Regions from separate parts of the Roseococcus sp. GW821-FHT12F05 genome, predicted to be linked through region 1. Evidence: riboswitches for the same ligand, from Rfam matches in the RefSeq annotation. Region 1 holds a riboswitch; the other holds the start of a gene.
The links. Region 1 has a riboswitch for cobalamin ahead of AC1ROY_RS22485 (hypothetical protein). Riboswitches for the same ligand answer to the same signal wherever they lie in the genome.
Positions count from the first base shown of each region.

Region 1 (4,801 bases):
ACGCCGGCCCGCAGGGTCACGCGGTCGTCGAAGAGCTGCTGCGACAGCTCCGTATAGAGACCGGCATTCATGTCGGTCTGGTTGTTGTCCATCGGCGAGACTTGGCCCGTCGGGCCGCCGGGCAGCGGGACGCGGTTGCGCGTGGAGCGCAGCACCGAGCGCTCCAGGTCGAGCCCGACCAGGATCTCCGCCCCCTGCCAGAGCCGCATCGAGGGCTGCAGCCGCGTGCCCAGGATGTCGAGCACGCGGCGGTTGTCGTCATGGTCCGTGCCGATCGTGGGCAGGCCGGCCGCGCTGCGCATGATGGGCGAGCGCCAGCGCAGGTTGTCGATGTCCCTGACAGCATAGGCCTGGAGGTTCCAGCGGAAGCGCGCATCCGCCGTCGCGCCCTCCAGGGTGAGGTCCGCCGAGTGGTTGGTGCGGTCCTCGCGATTGGTCGTGTTCCAGCCCGAGCCGAGGAAGCCGGTGTTGTAGGTGCCGTCGGTCCGGGCACCGATGCCGATGCGGCCGATATTGGTCTCCACGCCGAGCACGGCCGCGCCGCCCGCCCGGCTCCACTCGGTGCCCTGCAGGATCGGCCCGTCGCCACCCGCGCGGTAGCTGTCGCGACGGCTGCCGGAGATGCCGGCATACATGTCGCCGGCGCGGACATTGTAGGCGGGCGAGCCCTGCGGCGTGACGTTCACGTCCCGAAAATTCATGCCGTAGCGCAGCCGGCCCTCGGCGAGGCCCCAGGACCCGCCGCTCACCTCGGCGAAGCCGCCGGGCGAGGAGCGGCCATCCCGCATGATCAGGTTGATCACGCCGCCGATTGCCTGGCTGCCATAGACCACGCTCGCGGGGCCGCGGATGATCTCGATGCGCTCCACCTCGGCCGGGCTGAGCTTGGAAAGGTTCGACGTGCCCGCGCGGCGGCCGTTCACCAGGATCAGCACCTGCGAGCGGAAGTCGCGGCCCTGGCCGTCCGTCGCACCCCCACGGATGTTGATGCTGGTCTGGCCGGGTGTCCATTCGCTGAAGAAGCCGACCGCGTTCTCGGCCAGCAGATCCGTCATGTTCTGCGCGGTGCTGCGCCGGATCGTCTCCTGGTCGATGACCTGGACGGTGCCGGCCAGGCTGGAGCGCGGCTCCGGCCGGCCCGTGGCGGTGACGACCATCTCGTCCAGGGTGATGGGGATGCGGACCTCCTGGGCCTGCGCGCCGAGCGCCGGGAGGATCGCCGCCGTGGCGAGAAGGGTGCGGCGCATCAGGCGAGGTCCCAGATCAGCAGCGCGGAGAGTTTCGGGGCGGAGAGCTCGAAGCCCCCATCCGGCAGGGGCTTCAGCGCGACGCGCAGATGCTCCGCCAGGGCGTCGCGGCGCTCGTCCCTGGCCGCGAGGCGAAGCTGCATGGCGCAATGCGCGAAGGCCGCTTCACGCGTCTCGAAGCGGGCGGAAAAGCTCCAGGGGAAGAGCGCGCTGCGGCTGGGCTGACGCTGCGGGCCGAGGGCGGCGAGAATGGACGCCACCGCGGGGCGCTCGTCCTCGCGATGCAGATGCGCGGGCAAGGCGCCGGAGAGGCACCAGCGCTTCGGGCCGCGCTGCGCCGGCACGATCCAGGCGACAGCGCGCGCGGCGCAGAAGCGCATCAGGCCGAGCAGTTCCTCCGGCGCCTCCTGCGGGCCGGAGGTATTGGCGGCCAGCGCCACCTCGACCGGCGGGACCGGCGGCAGCTCCTGCCATAGCGCGTCGATCGGGCGCAGGCCCCGATGTGTCGTCCGCGACAGCCGGCCGAGGCGCGCGCGCAGATAGCGGCTGGGCTCGACGGCGAACCAGGGCGTCTCCGGCGCGACCCAGCCCTGCGCGGGATGGCCGGCGCCGGCGCCGAGATCGAGCAGGCTCGCGGGCCGGCCGAGCGCGGCGAGCAGCGCCGCCGAGGCCTGCGTGCCGTAGTCCGAGCGGTCCATCCCCTGCGCGTAGAAACGCGCGGCGCGGTCGGCCCAGATGGGTTGGGGGGAAGCGGCCTGCATCGCCGGGGAAGGACTCATCGCGTCACCTGTCCCCGGTGCACCCCGCCCGGATCCTCGTGGGTTGCGACGGCCTTTCGGCGCATCGGCAACGGCAGGTCTCCTGGCTCGCGGGTCATCGATGCCGGCCCTGCCTTCCCACGGCTTTCGCCGCAGTGGCCCGCCGCGCGATCTGCGGGGCGGATGGGCCAGCGTCTCGCCGCTGACAGTTGCGGGGGCAGCTGCCGACTTGTCCGGGGCGGAGGAGCATTCCTCCGGCGGACTCACGGCATTCCCTTTTCACCCGCTCGCGCGGGACCGTTGCGGCGACGATGCTAGGCAAGGCTCCGGAGGCCGCGCAAGGTGTCGTGAGCGAAACGGAGAATCCATGTCCGCCCTGTTGCATGTTTGCGCGCCCTGCACGCATCCGGACCGCGAGAAGCGCGGGCCGGTGAAGGCGGGCGAGCTCTTCGCGACGCGGCTCGCGGCCGAGGCCGCCGCGCGCCCGGAACTGGCGGGGCTGCGCGTGGTGGCGGCACCTTGCATCGGCAATTGCGCGGCGCGATGCCGGGTGTCCCTCGCGGGACCGGGACGGTGGAGCTGGCTGATCGGCGGGCTGGATCCCGACGCCTCGACGGACGACCTGCTGGAATTCGCGCGGCATTGGCTGGAAGCGCCGGACGGCTTCGTCGGGAAGGACCAGCGGCCGAAGCCGATCCGGCCGCTGCTGCTGGGCCGCGTGCCGCCGCCGGAGCTGCCCGAGCTCAGGGCGCCTTCCACGGGCTGATCGCGGCGCCTGCGATCAGGAGTCCCTCTCCCGGCCTCGGCACATGGGCGAGCCACTCGCGCGGGGCCTGGCCGAGCAGCGAGCCCGCCAGCGCGCCGATCGGGCCGCCATGGGCGACGACCAGCACCGCGGCGTCGCCTGGAAGGCCGTGCCACCACTCCAGAACGCGGGCGGCGAGCTCGTTCGTGGTCTCGCCGCCGCCGGGGCGGAAGGTACCGGGCGCATCGAGCATGCCATCCATCGCATTGCCCTCCGCGCGCCAGATCACGTGCCAGGTGACGCCCTCCCACTTGCCGAAATCTCGCTCTGCCAGGCGCGGATCGATCTCCACGCCGCGCGACAGCAGGCCGCCGAGCCATCGCGCGCGGCGCGCGGGCGAGGCGACGACGCGACCGAAATCCTGCACGGGGATGTGTGCGGCCAGTCGCCGCGCATGCTCGCGGCCGGCACGGCTCAGCCCCGCATCGCTGCGCCCGTAGCAGCGGCCGGACCAGTGCGGCGCGACCTCGGGATGGCGCAGCAGCAGCGCGCGCCTCATCGCTCCATCGCGAAGGCCAGCGTCGCGAGCACGATGCCGACATAGCCGGCCGCGCCGATGGCATCGCCCGTACTGCCGCCGATCCGCCGGCGCAGCAGCGCGCGGTACCAGAGGAGGAAGGCGGCGCCGAGGATCAGCGAGACCGCCATCGCGCGCGCATCGGCCAAAGCGCCCAGCAGCAAGGCCGGCGCCGCCAGCAGCGCCGCGATGCCGACGCCCTTCCAGTCCGCCGCGGGCGCCACGCTGCTGCCGAGACCCTCGCGTCCCGGCACCGGCGGCACCGCGGCCATCACGGCGAGCATCAGCAACCGCCCGAGCGCGCCCGAGACCACCAGGACCATCATGACCTGCACAGGATCGGGCATCGCCATCAGTCCGCCGGCGCGCAGGGCGACGCCGAAACCGAGGCCCAACGCCCCGAAGGCGCCGATGCGGCTGTCCTTCAGGATGCGCAAGACGTCCTCCGGCGTGCGGCCGCCGCCGAGCCCGTCGCAGATGTCGGCCAGCGCGTCCTCGTGCAGCGCGCCGGTCAGCCGCGCCTCGATCGCGAGGGCGATCAGAACCGCAAGGGTGAAGGGCAGGACCAGCTCCGCGAGCCAGAGCGCCAGCGCCGTCAGCGCGCCGATGCCCGCGCCGACCAGCGGGAAGAGCAGCAGCGCGCGGCGGATTTCCTGCTGGAAGGCTTCGGAGGTCTCGGCGCCACCCGGCACCGGCAGACGCGTGAGGAACTGGATCGCCGTGGCGGCGGCCCGCATCATCCGCCCGTGACCTCGGCCAGCGTCGCGACATCGCGCAGCAGCGCGGCCGCGGCGTCGAGCATCGGCAGGAGCAGCAGCGCGCCGGTGCCCTCGCCGAGGCGCAGCTCCCATTCCAGGAAGGGCTCGAGGCCGAGGCGTTCCAGGACCAGCGCGTGACCGGGCTCGGCGCTGCGATGCGCGGCGATGCAGCAACGCAATGCGCCGGAGTCGAGCGCCTGGGCGACCAGCGCGCCGGCGCCGACGATGAAGCCGTCCAGCACCACGGTGATGCCGCGGCGCGCGGCCTCCGCGATGCAGCCGGCGATGGCTGCGATCTCGAAGCCCGCGACCCCGGCGATGGCGTCGCGCGGGTCGACGATGGCGCGTGCGCGCTCCACGGCTTCGGCCACCACGGCGTGCTTGCGCGCCCGCGTCTCCGAGGTCGCGCCGGCGCCGGCGCCGACCACGAGTTCGACCGGTGCAGGCGCCAGCAGCGCCGCCAGGCAGGCAGCCGGTGTCGTGTTGCCGATGCCCATCTCGCCGAGCGCGAGCACGCGGATGCCGGCTTCCGCGGCTTCGATGGCCGCACGGGCGCCGAGCGACAGCGCCGCGTCGAATTCCGGTGGGGTCATCGCCGGGCCGCGCGCGAGATTTGCCGTGCCGCGGGCCACCCGCCAATCGCGATAGGCCGCGCCGGACAGGCCGGCCGATTTCGAGCCCGCATCCACCAGCACCATGTCGGCGCCGGCCCCACG
Region 1 is NZ_JBXAQB010000010.1:160,019-164,819, forward strand. It holds gene AC1ROY_RS22480 (TonB-dependent receptor) at 1-1,247, opposite strand, end outside; gene AC1ROY_RS22485 (hypothetical protein) at 1,247-2,026, opposite strand; cobalamin riboswitch at 2,082-2,322, opposite strand; gene AC1ROY_RS22490 (DUF1636 family protein) at 2,373-2,771, shown strand; gene AC1ROY_RS22495 (histidine phosphatase family protein) at 2,749-3,309, opposite strand; gene cobS (adenosylcobinamide-GDP ribazoletransferase) at 3,306-4,067, opposite strand; gene cobT (nicotinate-nucleotide--dimethylbenzimidazole phosphoribosyltransferase) at 4,064-4,801, opposite strand, start outside.

Region 2 (4,801 bases), on a different contig from region 1:
CGAGAACCACGGGATGGCCCGGGGGAGCTGCGTGCCGCCGCCAGTTCAACGCGCAAGCCCAAGGTCCATGCCCCGGCGAGGCCTCATGAAAGCAGGGCGATGTCGACAATCACAATCCAAAACATGACCGCCCATACCGCACCGAATAAAAATCTGGCCATCTGCAAAGCCCAAAAGTCACTCATTATTTTCAGTAACGAGCAAAATTGAAATGCGACCCACGCGATTTATAGGGGTCTGATATTTTCGCTTATTTTTATTTGTGTCCTATGTTAGCGCACAGCGCAGAACACGCCGGGCGGGTCGGCCCAGGCGCCCAAGCGGTGATCTCCGAGGTTGCGGGAGGACCGGGATCCTCCCGCATTGCCGCAGCTCAGCCCCGCATGGCGCGCGCGGCCTCCACCATGTTCACCAGCGCCGGGCGCACCTCCTCCCAGCGGCGGGTCTTCAGCCCGCAATCGGGATTCACCCAGATCTGGTCCGCCGGCAGGCGCTGCGCGGCGATGCCGAGCAGCTCCCGCATCTCCGGCGCCCCCGGGACATGCGGCGAATGGATGTCGTAGACCCCCGGCCCGATCTCGTTCGGGTAGCGGAAGTCGAGAAAGGCCTCGAGCAATTCCATCCGGCTGCGCGAGGTCTCGATCGAGATCACGTCCGCATCCATGTCGGCGATGCTGGCCATGATGTCGTTGAACTCCGAGTAGCACATGTGGGTGTGGATCTGCGTGTCCTCCGCCACCCCGCTCGCCGAGATGCGGAAGCAGGCGGCGGCATCGCGCAGGTAGGCGTCCCACTGGTCGCGCCGCAGCGGCAGGCCCTCGCGGAAGGCCGGCTCGTCGATCTGGATGATGGCGATGCCGGCCGTCTCCAGATCCACCACCTCGTCGCGGATGGCATAGGCGAGCTGGCGGCGGATGGTCGGCGCCGGGACGTCGTCGCGGATGAAGGCCCATTGCATCATCGTGACCGGCCCCGTGAGCATGCCCTTCACCGGCCGCTCCGTGAGCGCCTGCGCGCGCCGCGCCCAGTCCACCGTCATGGGCTTCGGCCGCGCGACGTCGCCGTAGATCACCGGCGGCTTCACGCAGCGCGAGCCGTAGCTCTGCACCCAGCCGTTCTTCGTCACCGCGAAGCCGGTGAGGAAATCGGCGAAGTGCTCGACCATGTCGTTGCGCTCGAACTCGCCATGGACGAGGACGTCGATACCAATCTCCTCCTGCCAGCGCACCGCCTCCTCCATGCGGGCCTCGAGGAAGGCGTCGTACTCGGCCTCCGGCAGGGTGCCGCGCTTGCGGGCGACTCGCGCGGCGCGGATGTCCTGCGTCTGCGGAAAGCTGCCGATGGTGGTGGTCGGATAGTCCGGAAGGTTCAGCCGTGCGCGCTGGGCGAGGCGGCGCTCTGCGAAGGGCAGGCGCCGCGCATCCTCCGGCGTTCCCGCCGCGAGGCGCCGGGCCACCGCCTTGTCGTGCAGCCGCGGCGAGGCGCGGCGGGCGGCCTGGCGGACGTCACTGGCGTCCAGCGCCTCGGCGATGGCGCCGCGGCCCTCGACGAGGCCGCGCGCGAGCAGCGCCACCTCCTCCAGCTTCTGCTTCGCGAAGCCCATCCAGCCCTTGAGCTCGGCATCGAGGCCGGTCTCGCCGGCGAGGTCGATCGGGCTGTGCAGCAGCGAGCAGGAGGGCGCCACCTGCAGCAGCTCGAAGCGCCGCGAGGCGGCCGCCGAGCGCAGCTTCAGGAAGGCGCGCGAGAGGTCCGTCGCCCAGACGTTGCGGCCGTCCACGACGCCGAGGGACAGCACCATCCGCGCCGGCGCGTGGCGCAGGGCCACGTCCAGCATCTGCGGCGCACGCACGAGGTCGAGATGGACGCCGGCGACGGGCAGGTTCAGCGCCGTCTCCAGGTTCTCCCTGAGATCGCCGAAATAGGCGGCGAGCAGGATCGAGAGGCCCGGCGCGGCCAAGGCCAGCGCGGCATAGGTCGTGCCGAAGGCGGCGCGGGCCTGCGGCGCGAGGTCGAGCACCAGGCAGGGCTCGTCGATCTGCACCTGGGTCGCGCCGGCGGCGGCGAGGCGCTTCAGCGTCTCGGCATAGACAGGCAGCAGGCCGGGGAGCAGGTCGAGCGGATCGCCCGCGCCCTCGGCCATCTTGCCGAGCAGCAGGAAGGAGACCGGACCGAGCAGCACCGGCCGCGTCATGTGGCCGAGCGCCTTGGCCTCCAGGAAGGCCTCGACGGCGGGGAAGCCGGTGGGGGCGAACTCCTGTCCCTTGCCGAAGACGGGCACGAGGTAGTGGTAGTTCGTGTCGAACCACTTGGTCATCTCAAGCGCGGGCGCGCCGTGGCCGCCGCAGCAGGCGTCCTCGTCGCCGCGCCCGCCGCGGGCCAGGGCGAAGCGGGTCGCAAGCGAGACCGCCTCGCCCGGATGCCAGCCATAGCCATGCGGGATGGCGCCCACGGCGCAGGCCGTGTCCAGCACGTGGTCATAGAGGGAAAAATCGTTGCTCGGCGGCATGGCGATGCCGGCCTCGGCCTGCAGCGCCCAGTGGCGGGCGCGCAGCTCGGCGGCGGTGGCGAGCACGGAATCCTCGCCGGTCCTGCCGGACCAATGGGATTCGAGCGCGGTCTTGAGTTCCCGCCGCAAGCCAATGCGGGGGAAGCCCAGGTTGTAGGCGGTCATGGTCGTCTCCTGAAGGGGCGCTCAGGCCCCGGATCTGTCGGGATGAGTCGCCAGCCGGGCCCGAGCCGCACGCAGGATCGCGTGCCGGGCCGCGGCGGAAGCCGTGGGCCAGGCGACGATCTCGTCGAGACGGCGGCCGCAGCCGAGGCAGACCTCCCCATCCAGCTTGCAGATGCGCAGGCAGGGCGAGGTCGGATCGGACTCGGAGGGCCGGGGAACGGCCGGCATGGCGGTCAGGCTTTCTGGGGACAGGCCCGCATTCGCCCACGACAGGGTGTTCGGTTCAGGACATTCAGGGCGCGGCTTTGGCGCATGGTCGGTCTCTCCCTGTCCGGGGGCACCCCGCCCCGGCGGTTGGGTTTCGCGCGTGCCGGCAGGTCTCCTGGCTCACGGGTCGTCACTCGCCCCTCGGCCTTCCCGGGATCGGGATCCCAGTGACCAGCCCTCTTGCGAGGGCGATGAGAGGCCAGCTCGCCGCTGACAGTTGCGGGGGCAGCCGCCGACTTGGCTCGCATCACGAGCCTCACGGCGTTCCCTTTTCACCGGCTCGCGCCGGACCAACACGTCATCAACATATCCTTATGTCTCACCGAGTCAAGCACGTCTTGCGCGCCCCGCCGGACCCGTCAGATTGCGGCCAATTACCGACCTGCGGAGTTCTCCCCCCGATGCCCCATTTCGATCTCATCCTGCGCGGCGGCCAGGCCGTCCTGCCCTGGGGCATCGAGCCGCTGGACATCGGCGTGCGCAGCGGGCGGATCGCCGCCATGGGCGCGCTGGGCAAGGCCGAGGCCGCCCAGGTGATCGACTGCACGCATCTGCACGTGCTGCCCGGCCTGATCGACGCGCATGTCCATCTGCGCGAGCCGGGCGACCCGAAGGTCGAGACCATCGCCACGGGCACGAAGGCCGCGATCCTCGGCGGCCTGACGACGGTCTTCGACATGCCGAACACCGCGCCCTCCATCACCGATTCGGCGCAGCTGGCCTGGAAGCGCGCCTATGTGGCGGAGCATGCGTATTGCGACATGGGCCTCTATGTCGGCGCTTCGAAGAAGAACATCGCCGAGCTCGCCGAGCTGGAGCTGGAGGACAATGTCTGCGCGGTGAAGGTCTTCGCGGGCTCCTCCACGGGCGACCTGCTGATCGAGGACGACGCGACGCTGGAGGCCGTGATGCGCTCCGGCCGCCGGCGCATCTGCTACCACTCCGAGGACGAGTACCGCCTGCAGGAGCGCAAGCCGCTCTTCACCGAGGGCATGCCCCACCGCAACCACATGGTCTGGCGCGACGTGGAATGCGCGATGCTCGGCACGAAGCGCCTCATGGCCCTCGCCCGCAAGACCGGCCGTCCCGCGCACATCCTGCATGTGTCCACGGCCGAGGAGCTCGAATACCTCGGCGATTTCAAGGACATCTGCTCCGTCGAGGTGCTGATGAACCACCTCACCCAGACCGACGAGGCCTATGACCGCCTCGGCGGCTATGCGGTGATGAACCCGCCCATCCGCGAGCAGCGCCACCTCGAGGCCGCCTGGGCCGCCGTGCGCAACGGCACGGTGGACGTGGTGGGCAGCGACCACGCCCCGCATTCCCGCGAGGCCAAAGAGCGCCCCTGGCCCAACACCGCCGCCGGCCTGACGGGCGTGCAGACCATCGTGCCGGTGATGCTCGACCATGTGAGCGCCGGCCGCCTCAGCCTCTCGCGCCTCGTGGACCTGATGTGCGCCGGCCCCGCGCGGATCTACGGCGCGGTGAACAAGGGCCGCCTCTCCGTCGGCTACGACGCCGACTTCACGCTGGTGGATATGAAGAAGTCCCGCGAGATCACCAACGACTGGATCGCCAGCCCCGCCGGCTGGACGCCCTTCGACGGCTATCGCTGCCAGGGCTGGCCAGTCGGCACCATCATCCGTGGGAACGTCGCGATGCGCGACGACGAGGTGCTGGGCGCCCCGATCGGCAAGCCGGTCACCTTCCGGTGAGCACGGCGCGCGACGCCGCCGAGCGACGCGCGCAAATCACCGCCGGGATCGTCGCGCGCACCGGCATCGATGCCGCGATGATCGAGCGTCTCGTGCGCGGCTTCTACACGCGGGTGCGCAGGGACGCGCTGCTCGGCCCCGTCTT
Region 2 is NZ_JBXAQB010000023.1:41,002-45,802, reverse strand. It holds gene metE (5-methyltetrahydropteroyltriglutamate--homocysteine S-methyltransferase) at 374-2,671, opposite strand; gene AC1ROY_RS32545 (DUF1289 domain-containing protein) at 2,693-2,899, opposite strand; cobalamin riboswitch at 3,027-3,248, opposite strand; gene AC1ROY_RS32540 (dihydroorotase) at 3,340-4,656, shown strand; gene AC1ROY_RS32535 (group III truncated hemoglobin) at 4,653-4,801, shown strand, end outside.
Region 2: another riboswitch for cobalamin. It lies ahead of AC1ROY_RS32545 (DUF1289 domain-containing protein); the one in region 1 lies ahead of AC1ROY_RS22485 (hypothetical protein).